One region of the Allorhizobium sp. nf9_anc genome, then DNA from elsewhere that is predicted to be linked to it. Evidence: riboswitches for the same ligand, from Rfam matches in the RefSeq annotation. Region 1 holds a riboswitch; each other region holds the start of a gene.
The links. A riboswitch is a leader RNA that binds a small molecule or an ion and turns the genes downstream of it on or off. The one in region 1 is predicted to bind cobalamin.
Positions count from the first base shown of each region.

Region 2: another riboswitch for cobalamin. It lies ahead of cobU (bifunctional adenosylcobinamide kinase/adenosylcobinamide-phosphate guanylyltransferase); the one in region 1 lies ahead of AC02Y0_RS18325 (ABC transporter ATP-binding protein).
Region 3: another riboswitch for cobalamin. It lies ahead of bluB (5,6-dimethylbenzimidazole synthase); the one in region 1 lies ahead of AC02Y0_RS18325 (ABC transporter ATP-binding protein).
Region 4: another riboswitch for cobalamin. It lies ahead of AC02Y0_RS13740 (aromatic ring-hydroxylating oxygenase subunit alpha); the one in region 1 lies ahead of AC02Y0_RS18325 (ABC transporter ATP-binding protein).

Region 1 covers NZ_CM150481.1:3,740,052-3,744,412, reverse strand. Annotated here, with positions in the region: gene AC02Y0_RS18335 (DUF4142 domain-containing protein) at 1-501, shown strand, start outside; gene AC02Y0_RS18330 (NAD(P)/FAD-dependent oxidoreductase) at 724-2,082, shown strand; cobalamin riboswitch at 2,188-2,420, shown strand; gene AC02Y0_RS18325 (ABC transporter ATP-binding protein) at 2,623-3,417, shown strand; gene AC02Y0_RS18320 (ABC transporter substrate-binding protein) at 3,439-4,361, shown strand, end outside.
Region 2 covers NZ_CM150481.1:1,884,536-1,888,896, forward strand. Annotated here, with positions in the region: gene cobN (cobaltochelatase subunit CobN) at 1-1,011, opposite strand, end outside; gene cobW (cobalamin biosynthesis protein CobW) at 1,015-2,091, opposite strand; gene cobU (bifunctional adenosylcobinamide kinase/adenosylcobinamide-phosphate guanylyltransferase) at 2,095-2,625, opposite strand; cobalamin riboswitch at 2,811-3,184, opposite strand; gene AC02Y0_RS09005 (hypothetical protein) at 3,252-4,070, opposite strand; gene AC02Y0_RS09010 (ATP12 family chaperone protein) at 4,134-4,361, opposite strand, start outside.
Region 3 covers NZ_CM150481.1:1,453,037-1,457,397, forward strand. Annotated here, with positions in the region: gene AC02Y0_RS06865 (NAD+ synthase) at 1-783, shown strand, start outside; gene AC02Y0_RS06870 (hypothetical protein) at 786-1,121, shown strand; gene AC02Y0_RS06875 (TolB family protein) at 1,141-1,977, shown strand; cobalamin riboswitch at 2,016-2,205, shown strand; gene bluB (5,6-dimethylbenzimidazole synthase) at 2,247-2,984, shown strand; gene AC02Y0_RS06885 (DUF2865 domain-containing protein) at 2,941-3,996, opposite strand; gene AC02Y0_RS06890 (acyl-homoserine-lactone synthase) at 4,131-4,361, opposite strand, start outside.
Region 4 covers NZ_CM150481.1:2,800,097-2,804,457, reverse strand. Annotated here, with positions in the region: gene AC02Y0_RS13750 (GGDEF domain-containing protein) at 1-649, shown strand, start outside; gene AC02Y0_RS13745 (DUF6656 family protein) at 666-1,271, opposite strand; cobalamin riboswitch at 1,575-1,777, shown strand; gene AC02Y0_RS13740 (aromatic ring-hydroxylating oxygenase subunit alpha) at 1,879-3,123, shown strand; gene AC02Y0_RS13735 (FAD-binding oxidoreductase) at 3,126-4,208, shown strand.

The DNA.
Region 1 (4,361 bases):
GCTTACGCGCAGGAGAGCACGCCTGCCCAGGAACTCACCCCTGCGACCGCTCCGGGCCAGGCCGCCACGACCCTTGCCCTCGACCCTGCGGGCTTCGCCAAGGAAGCTGCTACGGCCAATGCCTTCGAAATTCTGTCGTCCGAGGTGGCGCTCCGTCGGGGTCTCTCACCCGAGGTAAGGGCGTTTGCCCGAACGATGATCGACGACCATCGTCGCGCCCAGAGGGAGCTTCAAGATTCGGCCACGTCCGACAATGTCAGCCTGTCCGAAGACCTTTCCATGGAGCAGAGGCAGACATTGCTAGCGCTGGAGCAGGCGGAAGAGAGCCAGTTCGACAGTGCCTATCTCTCCGCACAGATGAAGGCCCATGATCAGGCGATCCAACTGCTTGGCTCCTATGCCGCCGATGGGCCTCCCGGTGGCTTGAAGACCTATGCCACGGCCCATTATCCCGCCGTCCGCAACCACATGGTCCGTGCTCAGTCTTTGACCAGCCAGTAAGAAAGCGCCGCGTCTCAGGGGATCAGGTGATGCCCGAACCCAGCAAAAAGAACCCCGCCATTGGCGGGGTTCAGGTAGGCGCCCTCAGGGGCGGCCGGGGGAGGTTGGGGGGAGGGAACAAAAGCAATTCAACCGAAAAACGGGTAGCCGCAGAATTTGTTCCATCGTCGGAACAATGATTTTCGGGCTATTGCATCGCGTCATTCGAAGAGGAACATTTGCGTGTCCCTCCTGTTTGTCGTGGGGCAGGACCAAGAGGTGATGATGGAAAGCGGAACGGAACCCACGAAGAGACCACATGTAGTGATCGTCGGGGCCGGCTTCGGCGGCCTCGCCTGCGCCCAGGCTCTGGGCAATAGGGCAATCGACGTGACGGTCATCGATCGCCGCAATCACAATCTCTTCCAGCCGCTTCTCTATCAGGTCGCAACGGCGGCCTTGTCGCCTGCAGACATCTCCGAACCGATTCGGCGCACACTGGGTCGCTACGACAACATCCATGTTGTCATGGCCGAGGTCGTGTCGGTCGATGCGCACGCTCGGGCGATCATGCTTAAGGACGGCGGCTCGATCCCCTTCGATCGCCTAGTGCTCGCCACCGGCTCCACCTACAATTACTTCGGACATGATGACTGGCAGCAGCATGCACCGGGTCTCAAATCCATCCACGAAGCCCGCGACATCCGTCACAGGCTGCTCCTCGCCTTCGAAAAGGCGGAGCGGAGCACCGATGAGGCCGAGAAACGCAGGCTTTTGACCAGCGTGGTCATCGGCGGCGGACCGACAGGTGTCGAAATGGCGGGCGCGATCTCTGAACTCGGCCGCTTCATGATCGCCCAGGATTTCCGCAAGCTTCACGCCGATCAATTGGCGGTCCTGCTGGTCGAGGCCGGGCCGAGAATTCTATCCACCTTCCCGGAGCCTCTCTCGCAATACGCCTCCGATTACCTCGCTGGGATCGGTGTCGATATCCGCCTCAATACGCCTGTCGAAGATATCACCGCGGAGGGCGTTCAGGTTGGCGGCGCGTTCCTGCCCGCGAGTTGCATCGTCTGGGGTGCGGGCGTGAAAGCCTCCCCGGCCGCCGAATGGCTGGGCATCGAGGCAGGCCCCGGCGGTCGCCTGCCGGTGGCGCCCGATCTTTCGGTTGTCGACAAGCCCGGCATCTATGCCCTCGGCGATACGGCGCTTGCGGTCGGCGAAGACGGCAAGCCGATGCCGGCCTTGGCCCAGGTAGCCAAGCAGCAGGGGAAATTTCTCGGCCGTGCGCTGAAAGCCAGCCTCCTGTCCGGAAAGCCCATTCCCACGTTCCACTTCCACAATCGCGGCAACACCGCAGTCATCGGGCGCAATGCCGCCATCTTCGATTTTGGATCCTGGCAGCTCAAGGGACGCCTCGCCTGGCTGCTCTGGGCCCTTGTTCACGTCTATCTGCTGGTCAATTTCGAGAAGAGGCTGCTGGTCAGCATTCAGTGGATCTGGCGCTATTCCACCCGCCAGAGAGGCGCGCGCGTCATCGACGAGAAGGCCGTCTCTGCTGTCCTGCCGGAGGCCGCTGCCGAAAATAGAACAACCACCTGATGTGCAGGCGCAGTTTCAGGGTGGACAAGGTCAACGTTGGTCGATAGATGTAATGGTATTACATAACTGGAAAGAATAGTGGCTTGACCGGCGGGGTCTGCAGATCTTATGCAAGCAGGTGACGGTTCCCTCAACGGATGACTCCGAAGGGGATTAATAGGGAACACGGTGCGGAAGACCCAAAAGGGACCAAGACCGTGGCTGCCCCCGCAACTGTAAGCGGATTGCTGTCCATTCTCGCGGCGTTCACACGCCGGGCCACTGCGGGTCACCGTGGGAAGGCAAATGGAAAGCGTATATCCGCAAGCCAGGAGACCTGCCGTCAAGCGATGAAACCGAAGCGGACGGGGTGTTCCGATGGATACGAACTGGCTTTTGCACAGCGCCCTCGGGCGCGCCGAACACATGCCATTTTGCCTCCGGAGAAATCCTGCGGAGGACTGGCATGCATTTCCGTCTCGATCTTGAGCCGCTCAGGCTTGGATCCAAGCTCGCCCATGGCGTAACCGCTGGCCGTAGCTCCCATGCGGAGGTGCGCTGATGAGTTGCAGCAGCAAAGGGTGCCCCATCCGCGTCACGGATCTCGGCTGGGGTCCGAAATCATCCCATTTCCTCGTTCGTGACGTGTCGTTTGCGCTCGACGCCGGCGACCGGCTGGCGATCGTCGGCCCGAATGGCGCCGGCAAGACGACCTTGCTCCGCTGCCTGTATCGCGGCGTCTCTCCCCTGGAAGGCCGCGTCGAGGTGGATGGCCAGGACATCTGGTCCATGAGTGCCCGCCAGGTTGCACGGCGCGTCGCTGTCGTCCTGCAGGAAATGCCTGGCGATTTCCCCTTCACGGTCCGCGACGTGGTGATGATGGGCCGCGTTCCCTGGCGCGAGGGGCTTTCCGGCTGGAATGATCAGGACAGAGCCGAAGCCGAACACGCCCTCGACCATCTCGATCTTCTTCGTCTGGCGAACCGCCAGTTCTCGACCCTCTCGGGCGGCGAAAAGCAGCGGGTGCTTGTGGCGCGTGCGCTCGCCCAGAAGCCGGAGATCCTGATCCTCGATGAGCCGACCAACCATCTGGACATCCGCCACCAGCTCGAAATCCTTGATCTGTTGGGCGCGCTCAATCTGACGATCATCACGACGTTGCACGACATCAATCTTGCGGCCGAATTCGCAAGCCATGTCGCTCTGATGCATGGCGGCCGAATGAGTGCCTTCGGGGCGCCGGAGGCGGTTCTGACCGAACAGGCCTTGTCGGGGACCTTCGGCGTGCTCGCCGCGCGCCAGCAGGCGGAAGGTCTTCGCGCGCACCGTTTTTCTTTCTCACTCGCACTGAACTGATTTCGAAAGGACCCCGATACCATGGCTAACCGTTTTCTCCTGTCCGCCGCTCTGCTCGCATCGGTCTTCACGGCTTCTTCCGCCTTCGCCTATCCGGTCACGGTCAAGAGTTGCGGTCGCGACGTCACCTTCGATGCCGCGCCCGCCCGAGCCATCTCCAACGACGTCAACCTCACCGAGATGATGCTCGCCCTGAAACTGCAGGATCGCATGGTCGGCTACACAGGCATCTCCGGCTGGAAGACGCTGGATGAGGGGCTGCGCGAAGGCGTAAAGGAACTGCCGGAACTTTCGCCGAAATATCCGACAAAGGAAGTCTTGCTGAACGCCGATGCCGATTTCTACTTTGCCGGCTGGAACTACGGCATGAAGGTCGGTGGCGAAGTGACGCCCGAGACGCTCGAACCGCTGGGCATCAAGGTCTATGAACTGACCGAATCCTGCATTCACATCATGGCCAAGAACAAGCCAACGATGGACGACATGTTCGCGGACTTGCTCAATCTCGGCAAGATCTTCGGTGTCGAGCAGCGCGCTGAAGAACTGGTCGCCGGCTATCGCAAGCAGCTCGACGAGATCACCACGCGGATCGGCGGCATCGAGAAGCCCGTGCGCGTCTTCGTCTATGATTCCGGTACCGAGAAGCCCTTCACCTCGGGCCGCTTCGGCATTCCGACTGCGATGATCGAGGCCGCAGGCGGCGTCAACGTCATGGATGACGTGGAAAAGAGCTGGACCGAGGTTTCCTGGGAGCCCGTCATCGAGCGCAATCCGGAAGTGATCGTCATAGTCAACTACGGCGATGTGACCGCCGAGCAGAAGATCGCCTTCATGAAGGAGACCCCGGCCTTCAAGAACCTCGACGCCGTCAAGCAGGACCGCTTCGTCGTGCTGGAATATGTCGAGGCAACGCCTGGTCCGCGCAACGTCCAGGCCATCGACCG
Region 2 (4,361 bases), 1.9 Mb from region 1:
ATTCTCCCAGGTGGTGCGTGGCGAGGAGGAGAAGATCGCCTGCAGCACGACGGCACCCGTCTCATCGAGCACGGTCGACGGCTTTTCCGCGCCAGGCGTCGAGACGGCGAAACCGGTGGTGTTGATGACAACCGATGGCGGGAAGCGGTTGAATATAGCCCGCAGCGTATCGACGGAGACCTGGTCCTTGAGGCTCGACACGAAGACCGGCAGAGGAACGAGGCCCTCAGCCTTCAAGGCTTCGACCATGGCCTCGACGGGTGCGGTTTCGCCGCTCTGGACAAGGGCACGGTAGAAGCAGAGGGGGGCGATATTCCCTCTCCCTGCAGCCAAGGAGAGGGTCAGGGTTAGGGGCTGGTCTTGCTCGGTGCTTTGCCCCTCATCCGCCCTTCGGGCACCTTCTCCCCGTAGACGGGGAGAAGGAAAGGCCAGGCCCTCCCATTCCTCAACCCCGATCACGCCCCTGCCCGGCCACCAGATTCCGGCTTTCAGCAGCGGACGCGCCGGTTCCGGTCGGTCGGCACCGTCGAGAATAGCCTCGGCATAGGACACAAAAGCCGAGGCATTCCCCGCCCCGCCTTCGGTCAGATAGGTCCACAGCGCGCCGCGGTCCTCGTCTGAGCTGTTCTGGAAGGGCGAAAGCCCCTCGTCCGGCTTGTCGTCACCGGGCAGCACGACGATGGCCGCGCCGCTGCGGCGGGCTGAGGCGTGCAGGGCCTCCAGCGCATAGTGGAAGTAGCTCGCACCACCCAGCGCCCTCACCACGATCAGCCGCGCATGGCGTGCCGTGCGTTCGATGTAGGTGTCGACCGACATCGGATGCTTCAGCGTCATCAGGCTGGCAAGCCGCCAGCGAACCGCCTGCTCGCCCCTCGCCTGTACGGCGGCTGCGATCGCAGCCAGCTCCGTGTCGGCCGCCGAGAGGAACAGCACGTCCCCCGGCGTCTGGCCAAGATCGATCGCCTCGTCGCCGTCGCTAATCGATCCCTTCTGGGCAAGCAGGAGATGCATGGATCAGCCGGCCGCTGCCTGGACGTCTTCAACTACCGCACCGAAATCCCATTCATGCAGGCCGATGACAACGATGCGCGTCTCGCGCTTTTCGGCGCTCGTCCAGGGGCGGTCGAAATAGGTGTCGATCCGGGTGCCGACGGCCTGGATGACGAGGCGCATCGGCTTGCCCGGCACGTCGATGAAGCCCTTCAGGCGCAGGATGTCGTGCTTTTCGATGACAGGCTTCAGGCGATCGATGAAATCGGAAGCGTCCTTGATGGCGCCGAGCTTCAGGACGAAGCTCTCGAATTCGTCGTGATCGTGGTGATGGTCGTGGTCTTCGCCCGAGGCATGCAGGGCCTCATGCTCCAGCTCGTGATGCGACTTGCGATTTTCGATGTCGTCTTCGGTGCTGGCGCCGATGCCGAGCAGGACGAGCGAGGGCACTTCGCCATTCTTTGCCTCGATCATCGAAGGCTTGCGGCTGGTGCGGCCGGTGACTTCCGCGCGCACAGCGGCAATGCCGGCAGCGTCAAGCAGATCGGTCTTGTTGAGGACGATAAGGTCGGCGCAGGTCAGTTGGTCCTCGAAGAGTTCCTCGATCGGGCTCTCGTGGTCGAGATTGTCGTCTCCGGCACGCTGGGCGGCGACTGCGTCATGGTCGTCCGCGAAACGACCGGCAGCGACAGCCGCGCTGTCGACCACAGTCACGACGCCATCGACGGTGACGCGGGTGCGGATATCGGGCCAGTTGAAGGCGGCGACCAGAGGCTGCGGCAGCGCCAGACCCGAGGTTTCGATGACGATGTGGTCGGGCTTCACGTCACGCTCGAGCAGCTTGAGCATGGTCGGCACGAAGTCGTCTGCGACCGTGCAGCAGATGCAGCCATTGGTGAGTTCGATGATGTCATCCTCGGTGCAATTGTCGGCGCCGCAGCCCCTCAGCACGTCGCCATCGACGCCGAGATCGCCGAATTCATTGATGATCAGCGCAATCTTCTTGCCGCCGGCATTCATCAGCATGTTGCGGATGATGGTGGTCTTGCCGGCCCCCAAAAAGCCGGTGATGACGGTCGCGGGGATCTTTTGCTGCAACATGGTTCAACCCTTCATTTTCAACGGCAAACCTGCCGCGATAAAATAGACTTCAGCCGCCTCTGCGGCGATGGCTTGGTGGAGACGGCCGGCATGGTCGCGGAAGGCGCGGGCCATCTTGTTTTCGGGCACGATGCCGAGGCCGACTTCATTGGAGACGAAGATGATGGTGGCCTGGAGTTCCCTAAGGCTGGTGGCGAGTGCCGCGCCGTCTGCGTCGACGTCACGGCCTTCTTCCATCATCAGATTGGTGACCCAGAGGGTCAGGCAGTCGACGAGGATCACACGCTCTGGCTTGTCGAGCGTCTTCAGCGACCCGACGAGATCCAGCGGCTCCTCATGCGTCGTCCAGCCGTCATCGGCACGGTCGGTCTTATGCGCCTCGATGCGGGCACGCATCTCGTCATCCCAGGCGCGGCCCGTGGCCAGATAAACGCGATCCAGGCCGGTGTCGCGCGCCGTTGTTTCGGCAAAACGCGACTTGCCCGAGCGGGCGCCGCCGAGAACGAGGATGGATCGAGATTGGGATGCGGTCATGGCGTGCCAAGGCCCCAGACCGCACGCAGATAACCTGCAGCGCGTGTTTCGAACACGCGCGAAGAATAGATCGATGCACGATCCGCACATACGGACCGGCATCGGCGGGGCCTCAAGGACCCGCGGATGCAAGACGTCGCCACGACAACCTCCGTGCTGGCAACGGGGAAACCTCCCCAGTATGGGCACCATGCCCGTGGATGGCAGGTCTCCTGGCTCGCAGGTCGTGGTCTTTAAAGGACCGTCGGGTTCTCCTCGCCTTCCCAGGGTTTGCAGGCAACACGAAAGAGCGGACGATTCGTAGAGAAAGAGGCGTCCTGCCCCGGCTGATCGTGTTGCCACCCCAGTGGCTTTTCCATCCTGTCGTTCTCGAGAGGCCGGTCACACACTGCGACCCGTCACCACCTGAAACGTCAGAGCGGATGGAGAACCCTCGCTGCAATACAGTCGCGGGGTCGGCTGCGTTCAGCATGCCCGGTTGGGGTCCACGCCTTCGCATTCCCTTTTGCTCTCCGGACAACATCTCTGTCGTCCGGAAACCATCCGTCATGAGGATTAGGCCGAGGTCAGGTTCAAGTCAATCACGGCTGCGCCTTGCAGCTGCGTCATCGCGACCCAAGGGCCGATCATGGGTTCGCGGCGCAATCCGGCGTGACGGACGGATCGCAGTCGGCGCGCAGCCGGATCGTGCCGCTTGCTCCCTGCTCCACAGGTGTGCCGGACCCGACGTCAGCCGCACGACGCGCCGGCTGTGCAGGAGCTGTTGCACGCACAGCCGGAGCCTCGGCAACCGGAGGCGCCGCCATCTCCTGGGGTGCTGGTTGTGCGGCGGCGGCAGGTGGCGTCACCGCCACAGGCTTTTGCGGCTCGACCTTGGGCATAACCGCCGCCGCGCGCGGCACAGAGGCTGGCGCATTCGGCACGATGACCGGCGGCGGGTCGGAGACAAGGCGGGTGGATATCGTGCGTGGTGGCTGCGACTTGCGAATGCGCGGCGTCGTCAGCGAGAAGGCGAAACGGATGCGCGCTGCAATCTCCTCGGCAAGCGCCTGACGCGTCCAACGGGGATCGTCTGTCGGGCTGTTGACGGTGAAGAAGCCTTGCGCCACCGGCTCACCCGTTTCTACGGAGGTCGCTGTCACCGTGAACTTCGCCTGGGCGAGCCTGCGTCGGGCGCCCTCGCCAAAGCCGAGATGGTCGATCTTGACCAGCAGCACGACGCGCTCGGCCCCCGCGGGTGCCCGGGTCGCGGCTATGGCTGACGATACGCGACGATCAACGTTCTCGATCAGGTCGAGCGGGATGCGGGCGTCAGCCATAACAGTGACATTGCGGACGTAGTAGACCAGCGGCCGGTCGATGCTTCGGCCATGCAGCAGCGTACAGGATGCCAACACCATGAGGAGCCCGACGGCTGCGGCGATGCGGAGACTGCGAGCAAACATGACGACCCCGGACAGGTGATTCTGGACCTGCCCGAGAATTCGCCATTTATGGTTAGTGGACGGTTAACTTGCGGGCTGAAGGGCCGCGAAGAGTGAGGCTGCCGACGCGAATTCGCCATACCGCGCCTCACGACGCGCTTCGGCCTCGGCGTCCGAGCCCCAATGCTCGATTGTCCAGTCCTCGTCGAGATGTGCCAGCGACCAGACTTCGTCGAGATCGAAAGCACCCTCGGCAAAGGCCAGGGTCAGAACAGCCGAGCCCGTCAGCGTCGTTACGACGTTGAGGCAGGA
Region 3 (4,361 bases), 2.3 Mb from region 1:
TCCGGTGGCATCGATTCTGCCATTTGTGCTGCGATCGCCGTCGATGCGCTCGGCGAGGAGCGGGTGCGCACGATCATGCTGCCCTATCGCTATACCTCGCAGGAGAGCTTCGCCGACGCGGAAGCCTGCGCCAAGGCGCTCGGCTGCCATTATGACATCGTGCCGATCCAGGAGCCGGTTGAGGGCTTCCTGTCGTCGCTGTCGGAAATGTTCGAGGGCACCGAGAGCGGCATCACGGAAGAAAATCTGCAGAGCCGTACACGAGGGACAATCCTGATGGCGGTCTCCAACAAGTTCGGTTCGATGGTCGTCACCACTGGCAACAAATCGGAGATGTCGGTGGGCTACGCCACGCTCTATGGCGACATGAATGGCGGCTTCAACCCGATCAAGGACCTCTACAAGATGCAGGTCTATGCGCTGTCGGCCTGGCGCAACGAGAATGTCCCCCCAGGCGCGCTTGGACCATCCGGCGAAGTCATTCCCGCAAACATTCTGTCCAAGGCGCCGTCTGCCGAGCTTCGGCCGAACCAGACCGACCAGGATTCGCTGCCGCCTTATCCGGTTCTCGACGATATCCTCGAATGCCTCGTCGAAAAGGAAATGGGCGTGGACGAGATCGTTGCGCGTGGCCATGACATTGCGACGGTGCACCGGGTGGAGCACCTGCTTTATCTTGCCGAATACAAGCGCCGCCAATCGGCGCCGGGCGTGAAGATCACCAAGAAGAACTTCGGACGCGATCGCCGCTATCCGATCACGAACCGTTTCCGGGATCGCTGAGCGTGTCGATAGAGGACCACGATGCCCGGGCTGCTTTGCCTGATTTCACGGCGGAGGAGCGCAGCTATATCTTTGCTGTCGGAGCGCATGACAATCAGGATAGCGGGCTGTACCGGACGCTCTCAGGCGCCGCCTACTTCCTGCCCTCGATTGCGATTGGCTGCTACGGCCTGTGGGATGGAAGCTTCAAGATGCTGGGCATCGGGTTCCTCACGCTGAACGTCAGCCTGATCTGGGGTTTCTACACCGAATGGCGCAGTGCTCATCTTGAGCGGACTGGCCGGGCGATCTTCGCCAAACTGCGCCAGGCGATGGAAAATCGCTCACGTGCAGACTGATTATTCCAAGGAGACCACTATGCGCAGTTCGGTCGAGATCTACGATATGACGACCCGTGAATGCGAGGTCGTCTGGCAGACGGAGGACCTCGTCGAGGCGCCCAACTGGTCGCGTGACGGCGAGTTTCTCGTCATCAATGGCGACGGCCTGCTCTATGCATTGCCGCTCGATGAGGATGATCCGGAGCCGGAACTGATCGACACCAGCTTCGCCGTCCGGCTGAACAACGACCACGGCATTTCGCCTGACGGTGCCTCGATCGTCTTTTCCGACCATACGCTCTACGGCAAGTCCTGCATCTACATGCTGGGTGACGGGGATGACGAGCCAAGGCAGGTGACGACGAACATGCCGTCCTATTGGCATGGCTGGTCGCCGGACGGGAAGGTGCTTGCCTATTGCGGCGAGAGAAACGGTGCCTTCGACATCTACACGATTTCGACGAAGGGCGGTGCCGAACAGCGCCTGACCAACGGCGAGGGGCACAATGACGGTCCCGATTATTCGCCTGACGGGCAGTGGATCTACTTCAATTCCAGCCGCACCGGCACCATGCAGATCTGGCGGATGCGCACCGATGGCACCGGCCTGGAGCAGCTGACCTCCGACGGCTACGGGGACTGGTTCCCGCATCCGTCGCCGGATGGCAGCAAGGTGCTGTTCCTCTCCTATGATGCCGAGGTCTCAGGTCATCCCCGTGACAAGCAGGTCCGGCTTCGTTTGATGGATGCCGATGGCGGCAATGTGGAGACGCTGTTCGAGTTCTTCGGTGGGCAGGGCTCGATCAACGTGCCGAATTGGTCGCCGGATGGATCCGCCTTCGCATTCGTGCGCTACTTCCCAACAAGTGACTGACGCCGTCGTTTTTGATCTGTCCCAGCCGGGCTCTTCACGCTAGAAACCATCTGTCAGGTGCCTGCCTATCGGCAGGAGAATCGGGAAGCTGGTGAAATTTCGGCACGTGCCCAACGCTGTGAGGCGGACGTGATGCGCAAGGGGGAACCCGACCACTGGAGCAATCCGGGAAGGTGCGTGTTGCGGATGATGCCCAGTCAGAAGACCGGCCTGACAAGATAGACCGAACCCGCGTGGACGGCGGGTGGTTGCGCATTGTGGGGATTACGATGCACGACGATCCGAACGAGTACCTCGTCCGGACAGCGCCCTTTGTCGACGAGGACAAGGATGCCGTCTACCGGGCCATTCATACGCGACGCGATGTTCGCGACCAGTTTCTTCCCGATCCTTTGCCCGACGATCTCGTGCGCAGGCTGCTTGAAGCAGCCCATGCCGCACCGTCGGTTGGTTTCATGCAGCCTTGGAGCTTTATCCTGGTCCGCAGCGCTGAGACGCGTGCGGCGGTCTGGGACGCGTTTGCGCGGGCTAATGAAGAGGCAGAGGCGATGTTTCCCGAGGCGCGCCGCGATGCCTATCGGGCGCTGAAGCTGGAGGGCATCCGCAAGGCGCCGCTGAATATCTGCGTCACGTGTGATCCCGATCGTGCCGGTCCCGTTGTTCTCGGGCGGACCCATGATCCCAGGATGGATGCCTTCTCGACGGTCTGCGCGATCCAGAACCTGTGGCTTGCCGCGCGAGCGGAAGGGGTCGGGCTCGGCTGGGTCAGCATCTTCCACGAGGCCGAAGTGAAGGCGATCCTCGGGATCCCGGATCGCGTCCAGATCATCGGTTACCTGTGCCTCGGCCTTGTCGATCACCTCTATGCGTCGCCCGAACTCGAAGTGAAGGGCTGGCGCAAGCGTCTGGCGCTCGAGGAGCTGATCTTCGAGGAGCATTGGGGCGTGCATGCCGCCGGGCCGGTCACTCCTGCAGGGGCTGTGGACCCGGCGCTGCCGGGTTCCTGAGATCGATCGTTCCCTTGTCGGGAGGGATGAAGACCGGGCCGACGCGGCGAACATTGAGGTTTGCCTCATCCAGACTGCGTTCCACGGCAGGGCGGGGAGCCGCCGGTGTCGTTTTCGACTTCGGTGCAATCTCCAGCACGGAAGACTGGTAGTCGGGCAAGGCGGGACGGGGCGTCATGCGTTGGTAGTATTGCTGAAGATTGCAGGCGCAGGACGGCTCCGCATTCGTCCGGCGATTGCGGTAGACGAAGGCGTTCGGCAGGTCCCTGTAGGGACGGCCAGTGATGGCCGAGACCATGTCGACCGTTTCGCTGCGTTCCGGCGCGTGAAAGAAGAGCTCCGTTTCCGTCCCCGGGCACATCTGCTGACACTGGGCAGCGTCGCGGCCAAAATTCATCGCTGACGTCTGTGATGAAATCGGGAAAAAGCCGCCGTCGCAGGTGCGGACGCAGAGCGTGCGGACATTGCCGGTCGGAAGGATGCCGATCGGCGGCGGTGGCGTCGCATAGGCTGCTTCCGCCTCGCGGTCCGGACGGTAGGGTTCCGGCAGCGTGTCGAGATAGGGGATGCGCTCGGCTTCCTGCGGCAGTGGCGGCTCATCCGGGCCGCATCCATTTGCCTCGAGGGCCGTTACAAGAGCTGCGCGGGCATCCGCCACGCGGCTTTCGCGAAGGTCGGCCAGCCGCGTTGCAAGGATGTCGCGATTTGCCTCCATGCGGGAGATTGCCGTTGCCAGGTCGCTGCAGTCATTGCCGCCATCAGGCCGGATCTGGACGATGGAAGAGGTGAGGCAGCGCAGCCGACGCTGGTCCTGGCGCGCCTTGCGCAGTTCGAGATTCTGCTGCGCAATGGCGCTGGCATAGCTGTTGATCTCAGGCGATCGTCCGCCCTGCTCCACCAGGACCAGGCGGTCGCGCAGTCGCTCGCAAAGCGCCGAGGCCTCGGCCCCGGATGGCAAGATGCCGCCCATGAGGACAAACATCGCGATGGAACTGACTATCCTGCTCGGCACATCCGGATTCCAGTTGTCGTTTGCAAGGCAGACTACGACCCTGATGCGGTGCAGGATATCCGAGTGGTGGTCAAATTCAAATGACAGATGACGTGAGTAGGGTACGGCACCTGCCGCACCCGCCTTGTTCTATGTCATGCGGCCTGAGCTGCCGTGAGGGTCATCGGTCGTTCGAGCACGCTTCCCTCGATTGCCGCCACCGCTTTCATCCTGTCGAGCATGTCCCGGGAGACCTCCCAGGATACCGCTACCGCCTGAACCACGCCGATGCGCTGGGGCTCGCCGATCCGCAATCCGGGGCAGCCCATGCGCTTGAACATGCGCTCCAGAAACACATCCGTTACGGTGACGATGTGGCTGAGGCC
Region 4 (4,361 bases), 940 kb from region 1:
CCAGAACAGCAATGTCGTGCGCGCCGTCGTCGACAAGACGGCATCGCTCGCCGACCTGCAGCGTGAGGCGGAAGAGGCCGAAGCCGCGAAGTTCGTGGATCCGGTCACCCGCCTTGCCAGCCGCCGCGCCTTCAACAAGGCCGTCGCCAAGATCTATGCAAACCCGGAAATGCCGGTGCTCTGCGGCGTCGCGATCGGCGAGATCGACGATTACGCCCGCATCCAGGAGCAGATGGGCCCGGCTGTTGCCGAGCGCTTCCTGATGCAGGTCGCCAAGGTGCTGGAAGCCGTGTCCGGCGGTGGCGATCTCGCCTGCCGCTTCGATGCCGGCCGCTTCGGCCTGCTGCTCTACACGTCGGATCAGGAAGAGATCAGCCGCGTCGTCGATCTCGTTCGCGCCAAGCTCAAGGCCACCAATTTCGTCGGCTCGTCGACCGGTGCCCGCATGGGCCAGCTCGGCATGTCCTTCGGCATCTGCTTCTCCGAGCAGGCCCCGAACGCATTCGACTTCACCAACTTCGCTGAAAAGGCGCTCGCCACCTCGAAGGCAGCCGGCGGCGACACCGTGACGATCTACGGCGCAAGCGACTATGTGTCAAAGGATTGGCTGCTCTACAAGAAGAAGCCGGTCGGCGGTTTCGGCGCCTGAGCGTCGAACTCCACGCTCAAAGCTTTGCGATGATCTTCCTGAGCTCGGCGTCTCGTGCGCCGAGCATCAGCACGTTCCGCAGCGCCTCTTTCGGATCCACCGTCTGGAACAGCAGGCCATTGTTGCGGAACGAACGGTCGATAGCCATCGACTTGGCCTCCGCCTCAGGCTTGATCGCCACGGCGAAATACATCCGTCCGTAATTCTGCTTGATCTGCTCGAAGAACACCTCTTGACCGCCAAGCTCGGCAAAGAAATTGGCGATGTAGAAGGCCCATTTTACATCGGCATATTGCGCGAAATTCGTGCGCGCCGCCGTCACATGACAGTAGCCGAGATGCGGGCTGTTGTTCAGCGTACGGTGGAAGATGACCTTGGGAAACTTGATCGAGCGATGGAAGCCGTTAATCCGCTCGTGAGTTGTCTCTGCCGCCCGCTCAAGCCGCCGACCCGTCCGTGCCGCCACCTCCTCGTAGGAAAGATAGCGTCGCTCGTCCGGCAGCCAGTCCTCGCGGCTACGCGAGATCCGACCGGTTCTGAGGAACTCGGTATGGACTGCCTTTGAGGATGGCGGCGTTTTCGTTTCCGCTTTGGGAGCCGCGTAGTATCTCAGTTTCTGCATCTTGACGCTCTGACGTACCCGGACTGATTGCTTGAGCTTAGCGCAGCATGGTTAATCATGATTTGATGGTATTCTACATGAGCGAGGTTTCGCGAGGCTTGCCGCACTGCAAATCTTGAAAGCCGCCCCCTGATCGCGCGTTTGCGCCATCCCGTCTTCGGGAATTTCTTTGCTTCTACTCTACGCCACGGAAATTGCAGGAGAATTCGTCTCCCTCTGTTTTCACGGGCATTCTGTCGCCATGTCGCAAACGATTTCGGGCGTGTCGTTCCGCAATGCAGCGTCGGCCTGCGCCCTGTGATTAGATAATTGTGAGCTCGAGGTGCTGTCACTCTAGGGAGGGCGGGAAATCGGGAAGCCGGTCGAAATCCGGCGCTGCCCCCGCAACGGTGGTGGAGAATGCGTTTTGGCAAAAGGCCACTGGGGGTGACCCTGGGAAGGCGCCGACGCGGTCCGCAAATGGACCACTCCTGAGCCCGGAAACCAGCCTCGGCAGATGGACATTTGAGGTTGCGGAGGGCGACCGGAGATAGCCATGCAAACCGCCTTCCCAGGGCGATGGCAGGCTGTGCTCTTTTCTCCCCCGAGTTTTGAAAACGAGGACGACATGGACCTGCAGGCCAACGTGCTGCGCCAGCTGAAGAACCGCCGCGAAGGCTTCTCGCTCGAGCAGCCATTCTATATCGATCAGGATTACTTCAAACTCGACATGGAGATGATCTGGTATCGCGACTGGCTGTTCATCGGCCATGACTGCGAGATCCCGCGCGCCGGCAACTACTTCACAGCCCAGATCGGCGATTACCCTGTCGTCATCGTGCGCGGCAAGGATCAGGCCATCCGCGCCTTCCACAACACCTGTCGCCATCGCGGCCACCGCGTCTGCACCAAGGACAAGGGTGCCGCTGCCAAGCTCGTCTGCCCCTATCATAACTGGACCTACGACCTTGACGGTTCGCTCGTCTTTGCCCGCCAGATGGGCGAGAACTTCGACAAGGCCGAGTTCGGCCTGAAGACCGTCCATTGCGAAAGCGTTGGCGGCTACATCTTCGTCTGCCTCGCCAATGAGGCCCCCGACTTCGCCCCGATGCGCGCTTCCATCGAGCCGTATCTTGCGCCGCATCGCCTCTGGGAAGCCAAAGTAGCCCACAAGAACACGATCATCGAGAAGGGCAACTGGAAGCTCGTCTGGGAAAACAACCGCGAGTGCTACCACTGCGCCAGCAACCATCCCGAACTCTGCCGCACCTATCCGGAAGCCCCGACCGCAACCGGCGTTCAGGGTGCCGGCGATGACCCGTTCATCTCCGAGCACTGGGCGCGCTGCGAGGCCGCAGGCCTGCCGTCCACCTTCAACATGGACCCGACTGGCCAGTTCCGTACCGCCCGCATGCCGCTGATCCAGGATGCCGAGAGCTACACCATGTCCGGCAAGCGCGCGGTGAAGAAGCCGCTCTCCGCCGATGTGCCGATCAGCCATATCGGCACCATGCTGCTCTTCCACTACCCGACGACCTGGAACCACATTCTCGGCGATCACGCGATCTCCTTCCGCGTTCTGCCGCTCTCGGCCGAAGAGACGGCCGTCACCACCACCTGGCTGGTGAACAAGGATGCGGTCGAAGGCGTCGATTACGACCTCGAAGAGCTGACCCATGTCTGGAACATGACCAACGATCAGGATCGCTCAATCGTCGAGGAAAACGCCTTCGGCATCCGCTCGCCGGCCTATGAGCCCGGTCCCTATTCCGTCGATCACGAAGGTGGCGTCATGCAGTTTGTCGAATGGTATTCCAACTTCATGACGGGCCGCCTTCAGGGCGACAAGGCCCGCCTGTCTGCGGTGGCTTGACCATGAACATCGCCGTCACCCAGTATCGCCATGTCGACGAAATGCGCCCCTGGTCCGACCGGGAGCATCTCCTCGAATGCGTCGCCGTCACGCCGGAAGCCGCCGACGTGATGACTTTCACCTTCAAGCCGAACAAGCCGAACCTGTGGTTCCGCTACATGCCAGGCCAGTTCGTGACGCTGGAGGTCCCGGTCGGGCCTGAGCCGGTGATGCGCACCTACACGCTCTCCTCCAGCCCCTCGCGGCCCTACACGGTCGCGGTAACGGTCAAGGCGCAGAAGGACAGTATCGGCACGCGCTGGATGTTCGACAACCTGAAGCCCGGCATGGCGCTGAAGGCCTTCGGTCCGCTCGGCGACTTCTCCTATGCCAAGTATCCCGGCAAGAAGTATCTCTTCATCTCGGCCGGCTCCGGCATCACGCCGATGGTGTCGATGACCCGCGACATGAGCGACCGGGCCCCCGACAGCGACATAACCTTTTTGAACTGTGCCCGCTCGCCTGACGATATCATCTTCCGCTGGGAGCTTGAGGCCAAGGCCCGCGAGATGCCGCATCTGACGCTTGGCTTCATCGTCGAGCAGGTCTCGCGCGGCCAGCTCTGGTCGGGCCTGAAGGGCCGCATCGACAAGGCGAAGATTGCGCTTCTGGCACCCGACTTCCTCGAGCGTACCGTCTTCTGCTGTGGCCCGGCGCCCTTCATGGCGACCGTGCGCGAAGCGCTCGAAGGTGCCGGCTTCGATATGAAGCAGTATCACGAGGAGGCCTTCCAGCCGGTCAAGCCGGAACTGCCGGAAGTGGTCATCTATGCCGATGGCGAACAGCCGACCAAGGTCACCTTTGCCATGTCCGGCAAGGACGGTCTTTGCGCGCCGGGCCACACGGTTCTGCAGGCGGCCCGTGCGGCGGGCGTCCGCATCGGGGCGGCATGTGAATCCGGTCTCTGCGGCACCTGCAAGGTCATGAAACTGTCAGGCGAGGTCGAGATGGACCACAATGGCGGCATCCTCGACGACGAGATCGACGAGGGCTACATCCTCGCCTGCTGTTCGCGGCCCAAGGGCGATATCGAGATCGAAGTCTGAGCCGACGATCTCAGATCAATTGCGTGTGAAAAGAGGGCGGAACCGCAGCGGTTTCGCCCTCTTCCTTTTGCATGATGGCGCGACGGCGCACCTGCCACTTGCAGCCGCTTCTCTGGCCGTTTAGCATCTTCTGGTGGAGGCTGCCCGACCGCT